4 regions of the Burkholderia torrens genome follow, and region 4 is predicted to be linked to each of the others. Evidence: riboswitches for the same ligand, from Rfam matches in the RefSeq annotation. Region 4 holds a riboswitch; each other region holds the start of a gene.

What was found. A riboswitch is a leader RNA that binds a small molecule or an ion and turns the genes downstream of it on or off. The one in region 4 is predicted to bind cobalamin.
Region 1: it holds a riboswitch for cobalamin, as region 4 does, so the genes downstream of both, AC5LXX_RS22935 (TonB-dependent receptor domain-containing protein) here and cobG (precorrin-3B synthase) in region 4, are expected to answer to the same signal.
Region 2: it holds a riboswitch for cobalamin, as region 4 does, so the genes downstream of both, AC5LXX_RS18195 (CbtB domain-containing protein) here and cobG (precorrin-3B synthase) in region 4, are expected to answer to the same signal.
Region 3: it holds a riboswitch for cobalamin, as region 4 does, so the genes downstream of both, AC5LXX_RS12700 (FecCD family ABC transporter permease) here and cobG (precorrin-3B synthase) in region 4, are expected to answer to the same signal.

What each region holds. Positions count from the first base shown of each region.
Region 1 covers NZ_OZ480212.1:1,481,187-1,484,616, forward strand. The annotation lists gene AC5LXX_RS22935 (TonB-dependent receptor domain-containing protein) at 1-1,399, opposite strand, end outside; cobalamin riboswitch at 1,616-1,808, opposite strand; partial or broken gene AC5LXX_RS22940 (AraC family transcriptional regulator) at 1,898-2,041, opposite strand; gene AC5LXX_RS22945 (hypothetical protein) at 2,071-2,244, shown strand; gene AC5LXX_RS22950 (hypothetical protein) at 2,275-2,487, shown strand; gene AC5LXX_RS22955 (SDR family NAD(P)-dependent oxidoreductase) at 2,493-3,317, shown strand; gene AC5LXX_RS22960 (hypothetical protein) at 3,362-3,430, opposite strand, start outside.
Region 2 covers NZ_OZ480212.1:398,549-401,978, reverse strand. The annotation lists gene metE (5-methyltetrahydropteroyltriglutamate--homocysteine S-methyltransferase) at 1-129, opposite strand, end outside; gene AC5LXX_RS18205 (LysR family transcriptional regulator) at 257-1,165, shown strand; gene AC5LXX_RS18200 (CbtA family protein) at 1,188-1,910, opposite strand; gene AC5LXX_RS18195 (CbtB domain-containing protein) at 1,924-2,133, opposite strand; cobalamin riboswitch at 2,167-2,305, opposite strand; gene AC5LXX_RS18190 (histidine phosphatase family protein) at 2,356-2,928, shown strand; gene AC5LXX_RS18185 (inorganic phosphate transporter) at 3,104-3,430, shown strand, end outside.
Region 3 covers NZ_OZ480211.1:2,751,332-2,754,761, forward strand. The annotation lists gene AC5LXX_RS12695 (ABC transporter ATP-binding protein) at 1-378, opposite strand, end outside; gene AC5LXX_RS12700 (FecCD family ABC transporter permease) at 375-1,373, opposite strand; cobalamin riboswitch at 1,533-1,784, opposite strand; gene AC5LXX_RS12705 (ATPase) at 1,939-2,289, shown strand; gene AC5LXX_RS12710 (cell division protein ZapA) at 2,286-2,600, shown strand; RNA gene ssrS (6S RNA) at 2,682-2,863, shown strand; gene AC5LXX_RS12720 (EVE domain-containing protein) at 2,935-3,396, shown strand.
Region 4 covers NZ_OZ480211.1:1,857,821-1,861,250, forward strand. The annotation lists gene AC5LXX_RS08475 (precorrin-2 C(20)-methyltransferase) at 1-193, opposite strand, end outside; gene AC5LXX_RS08480 (precorrin-8X methylmutase) at 190-816, opposite strand; gene cobG (precorrin-3B synthase) at 809-2,173, opposite strand; cobalamin riboswitch at 2,281-2,471, opposite strand; gene cbiE (precorrin-6y C5,15-methyltransferase (decarboxylating) subunit CbiE) at 2,674-3,430, shown strand, end outside.

The DNA.
Region 1 (3,430 bases), on a different replicon from region 4:
CCTCGACCGACGTGCTGCGCTCCGGGCTGAGGTTCGGATTGCCGTAGCCGGGGTAGTACAGGTCGTTGAAACTCGGCAGGCGGAACGCATTGCCGTACGACACGCGCGCCGTGTAGACCGGCGTGATCGCCCACGACAGCGCGGCATTGCCGGTGTTCACGCTTTGCCCGGCGATGATCTCGCGACGCCCCGCGAGGAACAGCGTCACGCTGCCGAGCGTGGCCGACTGATGGAGCGAGAACGCGGAGTCGTTGCGCGTCGGAATGCCGCCGGGCGCATCGACCGGCAGGAACGCCTGTTCGCGCGTGAAGTCGTACGCGAGCTTGCTTTCGCCCGACAGCGGCAGCCCGAACAGGTGGAACCCGCGCGCCTGATGGGTCAGGGAGGTCGACGTGCTGATGCGCTGCGAATCGATCTGGCCGGTCGGGATGGCCGGATCGCTCGCGTAGAGGAACTGCCGATCATTCGCATAACCGAACGACTGGTCGAACTGCGTATCGGGCGTGATGTCGAGATGGAACGCGAGCCCCGTCGTCAGCTGGTGATCGAGCTCGCGGTTCGCATAGCCGCTGTTGTCGAACGACAGGTCGGAGCGGTGATAGAGCGCGAACGTCGAGATCGACCAGTTGTCGCGCGCGTAGCCGAGGCGCGCATCGAGATCCTGCGCGTGATACGGATTGCGGCCGTCCTCGTGATACGGCAAGACGGGCCGCGTCGAATCGATGCCGGCCGTGTTGTATGCGTGCAGGCCGAGCGAGTAGGTGAGCCCGCCGAGTGCGGCGAGCGGCCCGGTCGACGGCACCGTGCCCGACGTGCGCAGCTGCGTGTCGAACGTCTTGTTCGACCCGCCGCCGAACGATACGGTGGTCTGGTTCGGCTGGTTCGACGAGCGGCGCGTGAACAGCTGCACGACACCGCCCATCGCGTTGGCGCCGAACGACGCGGCGGCCGGCCCCGAAATCACCTCGACCCGTTCGAACGCATCCGTCGGCAGGTCGGCCCACGGCGCGATGCCGGTGGTCGGCGAGCCGATCCGGATGCCGTCGATGAACACGGCGACCTGGCTCGCGGACGAGCCCCGGATGCTGACCGATGCGGACGAGCCGGGGCCGCCGGTTTGCGACACGGTCACGCCGGGCAGCGTCGCGAGTGCCTGCGTGATGCTCGGGTCGCTCGGCGACAGCCGGTCGAGATCGGTTCGCGTGAGGACCTGGGTCGACGCATAGCGTCCGTCGAACGATTCGGGCAGGCGGCGCGTGTCGGTCACGCTGATCGTCGGCAGGTCGGCGCTTTCCGCTGGCTGGGCGGGCTGCGGTAGTGCGGTGTCGCCCGCGGCATGGGCGATCGGAGCAAGCAGCGCGGTGGCGGCGGACGTGGCGAGCAGGTAGCGAATGTTCATGAGACAGCGGGAGAAAGCGTGTTGCGCGTACGGCGATCGTGAGCGGACGGCGGGCAGGTTGCGTATGGCGACGGCGTGTCGGTGCGACGCTTCCGGCACGGAAGCGGATTCGGGAACGAAGGACATCTGACGGATCCTGAGGTCGGGTCGTCCATGCAACGGGCGACCGCCAACGGCGGCGCCTGGCGCATCGGGACACCCCGCCCGGTGCGGCTGCTGGACCTCGGGTCGATGGCAGGTCTCCTGGCTCGCGGGTCGTCATCCGTGCAGGCCTTCCCGGTTTCCCAGTGGCATGCAGAGGCACGGATTCGCCGCTCACAGTTGCGGGGGCAGCCGCAGATTCGAGGCGTTGCCCCTCCTGCGTTCCCTTTTGATCCCATCCCTGGGAACCATCAGCGCGCAAGGGTAATGGCGTGCGCTCGGGCGCGTCAATTGCCGCGCCGTGCGGGGATGCGAAAAAACGTCATTACCCGGCCATCGCTTTCCGAATCCTTTCTGTCATGCACCAGCGCTGCATTTATCGTCTGATGAATTGAGGTGATCAAGCGCGATGCGCTCGCGCCTGAACCGGCTCGGCGCGATGCCGGTCCAGCGCACGAACGCGCGCCGGAACGCCTCTTCGCCGCCGAAGCCGAGATACGCGGGCTGCACGTCGCGCTGCCCTCAGCCGGATGCCGAGCGGCGCCACGCTCGCGTCGATCGCCGAACGGCTCGGCCGGCGCGCGTTGTGCGTGCCGCGCTTCGCCAGTTTCCCGCTCGACCAGGCTGCCCGCGCACTCGATCTCGTTCAAACGGGCGAGGCGAAAACCAAGCTCGTGCTGCATGTTGCGGATATTGCGGGCTGAACGACACGCATCGAAACGACTGGAGACAGCATGACCGACACCCCATCGCCGATCCTGGCCGGCAAGTGCGCGCTCGCGCTGTCCAGCCCGCCGGCGCGCGAGCGCACGGGCCTCGACACGCACAGCCTGCATTTCCCGCTCGCGCAGCCACTCGCGGTGCGCTCGCTCGACGGCCGCACGCCGCTGCCGCCGCCGGTGATTCCCGCGTACGCGCATCCTCTCATTGACCCCTCAGGACTCTGACTGACATGACGAATTCGATTCGCTTCGACGGCGGCACCGCCGTGATCACCGGCGCGGCCAGCGGCATCGGCAGCGGGCTGGCACGCCACGCTGCCGCGCTCGGCATGCGCGTCGTGCTGGCCGATCTCGATCCGGCGAAGCTCGATGCATTCGCCGCGACGCTCGATACCGACGTGCTGTGCGTGCCGACCGACGTCAGCCAGCCGGAAGCCGTCGACGCGCTGGCCGAAGCCGCGTGGCGGCGTTTCGGCGGCGTCGACCTGCTGTTCAACAACGCAGGCGTGATGGCGACCGGCTTCAGCTGGGAAATCACGCCGGAACGCTTCGAGCGCAGCTTCGCGATCAACGTGCACGGCGTGCTGAACGGGATCCGCAGCTTCGTGCCGCGGATGCTCGAGCGCAACGTGCCCGCGCGGGTCGTGAACACCGCATCGGTCGGTGGCTTCCTGCCGAGCCCGCTGATGTCGCCGTATTCGGCGACGAAGTTCGCGGTGGTCGCGCTGACCGAGTCGCTGTATGGAGAACTGAAGATGCTCGGCGCGCCGGTCGGCGTATCGCTGCTCGCGCCGGGGCCCGTGCAGTCCGGCATCTTCAACGATCCGTTCGGCGCCGCGCACGACCGGCCCGAGGTGCGCGGTTTCGTCGACACGATGCGCGCGATGCTGAACGCACACGGGCTCACGCCCGACGCGTTTGCCGAACGGGTGTTCGACGGCATCCGCGCAGGGCGCTACTGGCTGATTCCGCAACCGGAGACGATAGACGGCGCGCTGCAGCGGCGTACCGGCGACATTCTTGCGGCACGCGATCCGTCGCTGACGTCGTTCTGAATGCCGGCGGGGCCGGGCGCGGCAGCAGCGCCCGGCGCACGCCGTTACATGTGCGTGCCGGCGTGCGTGCGGCCGCCCGGGTCGCCGCCGCGATCGGGCGGCGTATTGTTCTG
Region 2 (3,430 bases), on a different replicon from region 4:
GCGCAGCTCGGCACCGAGCGCCTTCAGATCGTCACGCGACGACTCGCCCTTCCAGTAGCGTTCGAGACCGAACTTGAGTTCGCGCTTCGCGCCGATGCGCGGAAAACCGAGGTTGTGTGTCGTCACCATAAGCTGCCGTCCAGAGAAGAATTGAAGATCCGGCAGCCATCATAGGGATTTCAAACCATGAAATAAAATGGCATTATTTCATTCATCCATTAAAACTGTTCATGCATTCGTTGCGCGAGCGAAATCCATGCTGGAACGATTCCATCTCGTCGTCATTCGTGAAGTCGAGCGCCAGGGCTCGCTGACCGCGGCCGCCCATGCGCTGCACCTCACGCAATCGGCGCTCAGCCATACCGTCCGGAAAATCGAGCAGCAGCTCGGCACGCCGATCTGGGACCGCGAAGGCCGCGGCCTGCGGCTCACGCAGGGCGGGCAATATCTGCTGAAGCTGGCGAACCGGCTGCTGCCGCAGTTCGAACTCGCCGAAGAGCGGATGAAGCAGTACGCGAAGGGCGAGCGCGGCACGCTGCGCATCGGGATGGAGTGCCACCCGTGCTACCAGTGGCTGCTGAAGGTCGTTTCGCCCTACCTGTCGCGCTGGCCCGACGTCGACGTGGACGTAAAGCAGCGCTTCCAGTTCGGCGGCATCGGCGCGCTGTTCGGCTATGACATCGACGTGCTCGTCACGCCCGATCCGCTGAACAAGCCGGGGCTGCGCTTCGATCCCGTGTTCGATTACGAGCAGGTGCTGGTGGTCGCCGACTCGCACCGGTTCGCGAACGCCGACTACGTGACGCCCGAGCAACTGACCGACGAGATCCTGATCACGTACCCGGTCGAGACCGACCGGCTCGACATCTACAACCAGTTCCTGACGCCGGCCGGCATCGTGCCGAGGCGGCACAAGTCGATCGAGACGACCGACATCATGTTGCAGATGGTGGCAAGCGAACGCGGCGTGGCCGCGCTGCCGAGATGGCTGGCCGACGAGTATGCAGACCGGATGGCGGTCGTGCCGGTCAAGCTCGGCAAGAAGGGGATCGCGAAGCAGATCTTCCTCGGCATCCGCGAAGCGGACGCATCGATCGACTATCTGGCCGCGTTCGTCGCGCTGGCGCGCGAATCGACGGGGAGCGCGCCGCGCATGCTGCGCTAGGCGCGCCCCGCTGCGCTGCGCGTCAGGCGGCGCGCAAGCCGATGCGCTCGCTGCGCTCGACCCAGGCGCCGAACAACAGGCCGATCGTCGTCCACATGATCACCTGCATGCCGATCGCCGCGACGCGGAACTTCCACAGCACGGCCGCCGGGAAATCGGCCGGCAACTCGCTGACAGACGGCAGCCCGACCTGCACGGCCGCGATGATCGCGACGAACACGAGCCCGGCGACGATCGACGCGTTCCACTGGCCGAGCTTCGCCAGCAAATGGCGGCGCACGCTGACCGAGAACACCATCGTCGCGACCGAGATCGCGATCATCAGGAAGAACAGGCCCGTGCGGTAGCCGATCGTGTCGGGATCGCCGACCGACGGCGGATTGGCCGGGTACTTGAGGTTCGGCACGATCACGAGCGCGATGAATGCCGCCAGCGCGAGCCACGCGGCCAGCGGCCGTGCGGGGAGGCGGCTGCCTCGCCCGTAGGCAAACGCGAAAACCAGCGAGAACAGCCCGCCGAATGCCGCGCCGTAGGTCACGACACCCGTCAGCAGCCCGAGGCCCGCCTGCGTCCGGCGGCTGACCAGCTCGGGCTCCGGTGCCTCGCCACTGGCGGCGGTGGTTTTTTCTTCGAAGGAGATTGCCTGATCGACTTGCGGTTCGCCGACGATTCTGGCGAAACCGAACGTGAGGAGGCCTGCGGCGATGCCTGCGAGCATCCCGCGCATGAGCAGCTTTCCGACCATCACGGCCTCCGCGTCAGTGGCAGGGAAAGCCGAGCAGATGGCGGCCGTCGTGGACGAACTCGTGGACGTACATGCCCGGCACGAGCGACGTCGCGCCCTGTTCCGCGCCGACGAAATAAAGCGCGAGCAACAGGATCAGGCCGACGAACACGGCCCACGGCAACAGTTCACGGACGGGGATGGGTGCCGGCACGGCCGCCGGCTTCAGCACTGCTTCGCTCATGGATGCACCTCAGGGGATTCGCGCCCCGACAAATGTTGAATGGGTACGAAGGCAGGTCTGGCTTCCGGGATCGTCGATTCCCCGGTTACAGTGGCGCGACCGCGCCGGAATTGCACCGGCTTCCGCGTTTCGTATCGGGCGAATTGTACGCGCGAACGTTCGCGTATTGAAGTGATCGCACGGTGACGATTGCGTCCCGCTCCGGATTCCCCGAAAACCGACATGACCCTGCATGCCTCGCTGCACCTGATCGCACACGCGCCGACCCGGGCGATGCGCACCGGCACGTTTCCCGACGACGATCCGCTCGATGCCCGCGGGCTCGCCGAAGCCGCTGCACTGCGCGACCGGTGGGCAGGCGTTAACGGCTCGCTCGTGCTGTGCAGCCCTGCGCGCTGTGCGCGGCAGACCGCCGACGCACTCGGGTTACATGCCGACGTTGAAGACGCACTGCGCGACATCGACTACGGCAACTGGCGCGGCAAGCGCTTGCACGACCTCGCACGCGACTTGCCGGACGAACTGGGTGCGTGGATCAGCGACCCGTCAGCGTCGCCGCACGGCGGCGAATCGTTCGACGCCACCATGCGCCGCGTCGGCACCTGGTTGGACACGCTGCAGCGCGACCGCGACATCGTTGCGGTCACGCATGCGACGATCGTTCGCGCGGCCGTCGCGCATGCGTTGCGGATGGATTCGAAGACAGCAACCCGCCTCGACATCGCGCCGCTGTCCTGCACGACGCTCGTCGCATCACCACATGGATGGACGTTGAGCACGGACGACAACGCATAGGCCCGTCTTGCGCTCACTATGTGGATGACGATGCGGGCCGGTACCTCGCGTCGCGCATGCATGCCTTCATTTTCCTTACGTGTCGACAACGCACACCGTTCGTGGTCCCGACTGTCATCAAACTGTCTGCTGGCCGCAGATAGGATCGGACGCGGTTCCCTTACGAGATGCCGTCATGAATCAACCTGCTTCGTCCGCACCGAACAATTCGGGCTCCGTCGAACGCACCAGGCAGGTCGGCTATGCCGTCTTCCTGCTGGTGCTCGCGCTCGGCGCGATCTATATCGCCACGCACCTGATCGACGATCTGTCGCCGGTCCGCGAAGGGAAGCTGTTCCCGTACCTGCTGCTCGGCGCCGCGCTGCTGATCGCGCTCGGCTTCGAATTCGTCAACGGCTTCCACGACACCGCGAACGCGGTCGCCACCGTGATCTATACGCACTCGCTGACGCCGAACGTCGCGGTGATCTGGTCCGGCATGTGGAACTTCCTCGGCGTGATG
Region 3 (3,430 bases), 890 kb from region 4:
GAGTGCATCGTGCGCGGCCGCGCGATCGCCGTCGCGCTCCCAGCCCCAGCCGCCTAGATACGGAAAGCGGTTGAGCAGCACCGTGTCGAACACCGTCGCGCTGAACGCGTCGTGCAGTTGCTGCGGCATCAGCGCGCGGCGCTGCGCGAGTTGCTCGGGGCGCCACGCGGCAAGCGGCCGGCCGTCGATCTCGACCTGTCCGCCGGCCGGCGGCTGCAGCCCCGCGAGCGTCGCGAGCAGCGTCGTCTTGCCCGCGCCGTTCGGCCCCGCGACACACCAGATCTCGCCGGGGCGGAAGGCTTGCGTGAACCCGGCGAGCAACGTGCGCGCGCCGGCCTTCAGCGTCAGGTCGACGGCGTGCAGTCCAGCATCCGTCATCGCATCGGCCTCCTCAACAACATCCACAGGAACACCGGCACGCCGATCAACGCGGTCATCACGCCGACCGGCAACTGCGCGGGCGCGATCGCGGTGCGCGCGAGCAGGTCGGCCGCCATCACGCCGCCGCCGCCCGCGAGCATCGCGGCCGGCAGCAGCATCCGCTGGTCGTTGCCGAACGCAAGCCGCAGCGCATGCGGAACGACGAGGCCGACGAAGCCGATCGTGCCGGCCGTCGTCACCGCGGCCGCGGCGGCCAGCGACGCGACGAGATAGATCCGCACGCGCACGCGCGCGACGGGCACGCCGAGCGCCTGCGCGGTCGCGTCGCCGCGCAGCAGCACGTTCAGTTGCGGCGCAGCCGGCAGCGCGACGCAGGCGGCCAGCAACAGCGCACCCCACGCGAACCACGGCGCCGTCACGCCGTTCAGGTCGCCCGTGAGCCAGAAGATGATGCCGCGCAGCCGCGCATCGGGTGCGAGCGACAGCAACAGCGTGACGAGCGCGCCCCACCCTGCCGCGATCACGACGCCCGTGAGCAGCAGGCGCGGCGACGCGTCGCGCGCATCACCGCGCCACAGCTCGCGGCGCGCGAGGCCGAGTACGAGCGCGACAGAGACGAGCGCGCCGGCAAATGCCGACACGTCGACGAGCCACCACGCGCCGCCGGCGATCATCGCGACGAGCGCGAAGCCGGCCGCGCCGCCGGACACGCCGAGTACGTAGGGTTCCGCGAGCGGATTGCGCAGCAGCACCTGCAGCAGTGCGCCGGCCAGCGCGAGCAGCGCGCCGCACGCGAAACCCGCCAGCGCACGCGGCAGGCGCAGCGTGCGGACGATATCGGCGAACAGCGCATCGCCGCCATGCGGCACGAGCGATGCAAGCGCCTGCCACGGTGACATCGGCACGCTGCCGATCGACAGCGACGCGACGAACAGCAGCGCGACCACGGCGGCCAGCGCGGCCCAGATCGCGGTAGCGCGCGCGGCGCTCATGCCGTGCACGGCCGCGCGCATGACGCGCGGCGCATCCGCTCGAGGTTGCCGGCCGGGCGTGACTGGGACGCCGTGCGGACGATTGGGGTCAGCATCGAAGAACATTCCGTGAAGCATTGCGCGGCCCGCCTCCCCGCAGGCCGCGCGTCATGAAGCCCGTGCGGGCTTCCCGTCTCGGCCGGTATCCGGGCTGGCGGCGGTCCGGCTCGCCTTCCCGCGCGTGTCACGCGCAGTGGCCCGCGCCCGCATGCGACACCTGCATGCAAGACGCGCCCGAGCCGGCCTGCGTCAAGGGACGCGGCCGCTTACCGTTGCGGGGGCAGCGCAGGTTGGCGCGCTCCATGATCGCGCGCCCTGCTTCCCGTTTAACCGCGCGTGCCACGCGCGAGCACCGAGGCGGCGCCAGTTTAGGAGCGGGTAGCGCGAGCGTCAAGGAAGCGTCCGGACACGTGCGGGAAGCACCGATTCACGGCGAGAAGCAGGGGTGTTACGACTGGAAACGTTACAGATGTCGGATTGCGCGTTATTCCGCGCTAAAATGCTGGGTCTTTAGAGGACGCAGCAAATGCTCAACGAACTCGAAACCTTATCTCAAAATATTGGCCGTCTGATTTCGCTGAACAAGCGCTATCACGCGGAACGGCTCGCGCTCGAAGAGCAGGTCGCGCAATTGCGCACGGAAGCGGACACGGTCCGCGCGGAACTCGCGGAACTGCGTGACGAACGCAATGCGCTCGCGGCCGAGCGCGACACGCTGTCGGCAAAGATCGACGACGCCCAGGTGAAACTGAACGCGATTCTCGAAAAGCTGCCGCGCTCGAAAAGCGCGGAGCAAGCCGACAACCAGCTCGACCTGCTGGATGCGCAGGCGCGTCCGGATGGCGATGACGCGGCCAGCCACGGAGAACATGCATGAGCACCAAGCAGATCGAAGTCTCGATTCTCGGCCAGCCCTATCGGCTCGCCTGTTCGGCCGAGACCGAAGCGGCGCTGCTCGAGGCAGTCGCGCGCGTCGACGCAGAAATGTCGAAAATCCGCTCGAACAGTTCGGTACGCGGCACCGATCGCATTGCGGTGATGGCGGCACTGTCGCTCGCATCGGAATTGCTGCGGCTGCAAACGAGTGTGCGGCACGGTGAAGCATTTCCGGCGGAGGAAATCCGTCGTACAATGCACCAGATGAACGAACAGCTCGGCGCGGTGCTCGCACAGCACGAGACGCAGTAACGTTTCAAACGATGTGTCGATTCCCCTTGATCTCGGCGGTCAACGGTGGTCAAATTGGCGCATCGAATCACAGTTCAGTCAGCTTCCCTGCCTGGTTCGCCAAGGTCATATATTCCTTGAACCAATGCCATGTGCACGGTTGCGGAAATTTGTAGCACGGGCGCGCGCGTCACTCTGTCTGATGTACCCGAAGTGCTGCTAACTGCGACCAATTCTGAACCCCAGGTTCAGGATGCCGGCCTAGCGGCCAAGGCGGGGGCCTATCCAACGGCATCGGGCACGTCCCGGTGCCGTTTTCTTTTGTAGCAGCCTCTTTCTGCGTCGATCACGATCCATGCAATACTGGCTGATGAAGTCCGAACCGGACGAAGCAAGCATCGACGATCTCGCCAACGCCCCGCAGCGCTCGCTGCCATGGACCGGCGTGCGCAACTATCAGGCGCGCAATTTCATGCGCGACACGATGAAGATCGGCGACGGCGTGCTGTTCTATCACTCGAGCTGCCCCGAGCCGGGCATCGCGGGCCTCGCGGAAGTGTCGTCGACACCCTACCCCGATCCCACGCAGTTCGATCCTGCAAGCCCCTATTACGACCCGAAATCGACGCAGGAAGCACCGCGCTGGTTGCTCGTCGACGTGCGCTACGTGAAAAAGTCGCCGCTCGTGCCGCTCGCCGCACTGCGCGAACACGACGAACTCGCCGACATGCGCGTGCTGGCCCGCGGCAACCGCTTGTCGATCACACCGGTTACGCGTGCCGAATGGCGCTTCATCACCGAGAAGTTGATGAAGTAGGCGCACGCCAAAGGTCAAATCTGGTCAGCACACG
Region 4 (3,430 bases):
CGAGCGGCAGTTGCGTCTGCCCGTCGAGCAGATGCGCTTCGACGATGCCGTACGCATTGCCTTTCTTGCCCTTCGCGACGAAATACGCGACCACCGGCGCCGCCTGCAGCACGCGCAACGCCTTGATCGTCATCAGTTCAGGATCGCCGGGGCCGACGCCGACCCCGAACAGCCGTCCGCGCGCGGTCGTCATTCGACCTCCGTCGCGAGTGCGTTGACCGCGGCGGCAGCCATCGCGCTGCCGCCGCGCCGACCGAGCAGCGCGACGTACGGCACGCCGCGGCTGTCTGCATCGAGCATCGCCTTCGATTCGGCCGCACCGATGAAGCCGACCGGAAAACCGAGGATCAGCGCGGGGCGCGGCGCGCCGGCATCGATCATGTCGAGCAGGTGGAACAGCGCGGTCGGCGCATTGCCGATCACGACGACGCTGCCCGCGAGATGCGGGCGCCACAGTTCGAGTGCGGCGGCCGAGCGCGTGTTGCCGAGATGGCGCGCGAGATCGGGCACCTCGGGCTCGCCGAGCGTGCAGATCACGCGGTTGGCCGCAGGCAGCCGTGCGCGCGTGATGCCTTCGGCGACCATCCGCGCATCGCACAGGATCGGCGCGCCGGCCGCGAGCGCCGCACGGCCCGCCGTGCCCGCGCCGGCCGAGAAGCGCAGGTCGTAGACGACATCGACCATCCCGCACGCATGGATCACGCGCACCGCGAGTTTCTCGAGGTCGGGCGGAACCTGCGACAGGTCGGCCTCGGCGCGGATCGTCGCGAACGACTGGCGGTAGATTTCCTGCCCGTCGCGAATGTAGTCAAGCATCGGTGGTGTCCTGGCTGTGCCGCGCGCCCGTCAAACGGGCCGCGGCCTGGTCAATCGTCAGATGGCGCGCGAGCGGGGCGCCGAGGCCCTCGGCCGCGTCGCGCCGGTAAAGGTCGTAATGCGCGGGCGCCACCGCGACGAGCGTATGCGTCGCGGGATGCGGCAGCGCGCAGTGGCGTTCGCACCCGGTCAGGTGCACGTCGACCGGCTGGCCGATGCGCGCGGCGAGTGCGAGTGCGTCGCCTTTCGTGTCGGCGCGTGCTTTCGCGCAACCTGCGCTACCGGTGCAGGCGACGAGCGTCGCGAGCGGGTCCGTCTGTTGGCACACGAGGCCAATCGACGCGAGCGCGTCGAGCGTGGCCGCCGCGCGCTCGTTCGGCACACCGTGCAGAAACACGCCTTGCCACGGCGTCATCGACAGCGTACCGTCGCCTTCGGCTTCGGCCAGCGCGGCAAGCTGTTCCAGCTGCGTCGCGTCAAGCCGCCCGAGTATGCATTGCGCGCCGACGTTGCAGCGGGCCGGATCAAGCGCAGGGCGTACGCCGAAACGCAGCTTCGGGTCGGCACTCGTGCGCCGCCAGCCGGCGAGCGCGGGATCGGCCGTGAGCGGGAAGGGAAGGTCGTGCTGCGCGCGGTCGAACAACGCACGTTCGCCGACTGTCGCGAGCACGGCGCGCATCCGCGTTACGTCGGCCGGCGCGAGATCGAGGAACGCGAGCAGCAGTGCGCGGACCAGCGCGACGGCCTGATCGGGCGATACGTCGACCGACGCGGGCCGATCGCCCTCCGCGACAGGCGGGCAGCCGGCCAGCCCGGCCGCGATGCGTACCGCGCCGTCCGCGCGCCGCCACGCGGCGAGCCAGATATCGTGCGGATGATCGAGCGCCGCGACCGATTCGCCGCCGTCGAGCAGGATCGAGAATTTCGGCGACAGCTCGCCGCGGCGCGGCTCGCCGGCCAGCATGTCGAGCAGCGGAATGGCGAGCGCGCGGCTGTCGACGAGTGCGGCGGGATCGTGCCCGGCGAGCGGGCTGAGCAGGATGTTGCGGACGTCGTCGCTCGCGGCAAGCGCGGCCGTATCGGCGCTCGAGTCTGCCGTTGCATCGACGCGCGGGCCGAGTCCCGCGTCGAGCAGGGCGCGCGTCAGCGCATCGGCGGCGCCGTCGCGAATGCCGCGCAACTGGAAATTCGCGCGATTGGTCGCGTCGATCGCGCCGGAGCCGTATTGGCGTGCTGCATCGGCAATCGCGCGCGCCTGGCGCGCATCGAGCCGGCCGCCCGGCAGCTTGATCCGGCACAGCCCGCCGTCGGCGGCCGCGACCACGCGCACGAGCCCCGGGCAAGCCGACGGGCGCACGACGGGCGACGCAGGAATCGAATCGGGGGCGGAACTCAACGGGATACCGGGACAGTGTCGCGCCGCGGCCAACGCATCGGTACACCCCGCCCGACGCCGACTGGCACGCACGCACTTTCTGGCCGGCAGGTCTCCTGGCTGACAGGTCGGCGCCGGCTCCCGGCCTTCCCGGTGAAACCAGTGGCATGAGGGGGAGATCGGCTCGCTGTCTACAGTTGCGGGGGCAGCCACAGCGGCGCGCGGCGCGCCCTGTGTTCCCTCTTCGGCCCCGAAGGGCACCGGCGAACGAACGGCCGTAGGATACCCGATTTCGACCGCGATTCGCGACCGGATGGCCGTTTGCGGCGGGTGAAACGGGCAGCGGCCATGCGCCGGCGGGCCGGCAGATGAAACGCGGGAGCGAACACGGTACCATGCCGTTTTTTGCAATGCGGACGGCAGCGCCGGCGCTTTCACGGCCGGGCGGCGACACGATGGAATCGAACGATGGGGAAGAGTGCATGACGACGTGGTTGACGGTGGTGGGCATCGGCGACGACGGTTACGCGGGGCTCGGCCGCAGCGCACGCCGCGCGCTGCTCGACGCGACGCTCGTGGTCGGCGCGAAGCGGCATCTCGACATGCTGCCCGCGCGGCTGCCGGCCGCGCGCGAAGCGTGGCCGTCGCCGTTCGACCTGGCGGGCGTGCTCGCACGGCGCCCGTCGCCCGTGTGCGTGCTCGCGAGCGGCGACCCGATGCTGTTCGGCGTCGGCGCGACGCTCGCACGCCAGCTTTCCCCCGATGAATGGCGCGCGCTGCCCGCACCGTCGTCGCTGTCGCTCGCGGCCGCGCGCCTCGGCTGGGCACTGCAGGACGTCGGCGCGGTCTCGCTCGTCGGCCGTCCGCTCGCGACGCTCGCGCGGCATCTGCTGCCGGGCCGGCGCCTGTTCGTGCTGAGCGCCGACGGCCGCACGCCCGCCGCCGTCGCGGCCGAACTCGCCGCGCGCGGTTTCGGGCCGACGCGCCTCAGCGTGTTCGAACATCTGGGCGGCCCGCTCGAGCGTCGTCTCGACGGCCTGGCGCAGGACTGGACCGTCGCCGAAACGGCCGCGCTCAACCTCGTCGCGCTCGACTGCCAGGCCGGCCCCGACGCGCCGCGTCGCGCGCTCACGCCCGGCCTGCCCGACGACGCCTATCGCCACGACGGCCAGCTCACCAAGCGCGACCTGCGCGCGATGACGCTCGGCCGCCTCGCGCCCGCGCCCGGCGAGCTGCTGT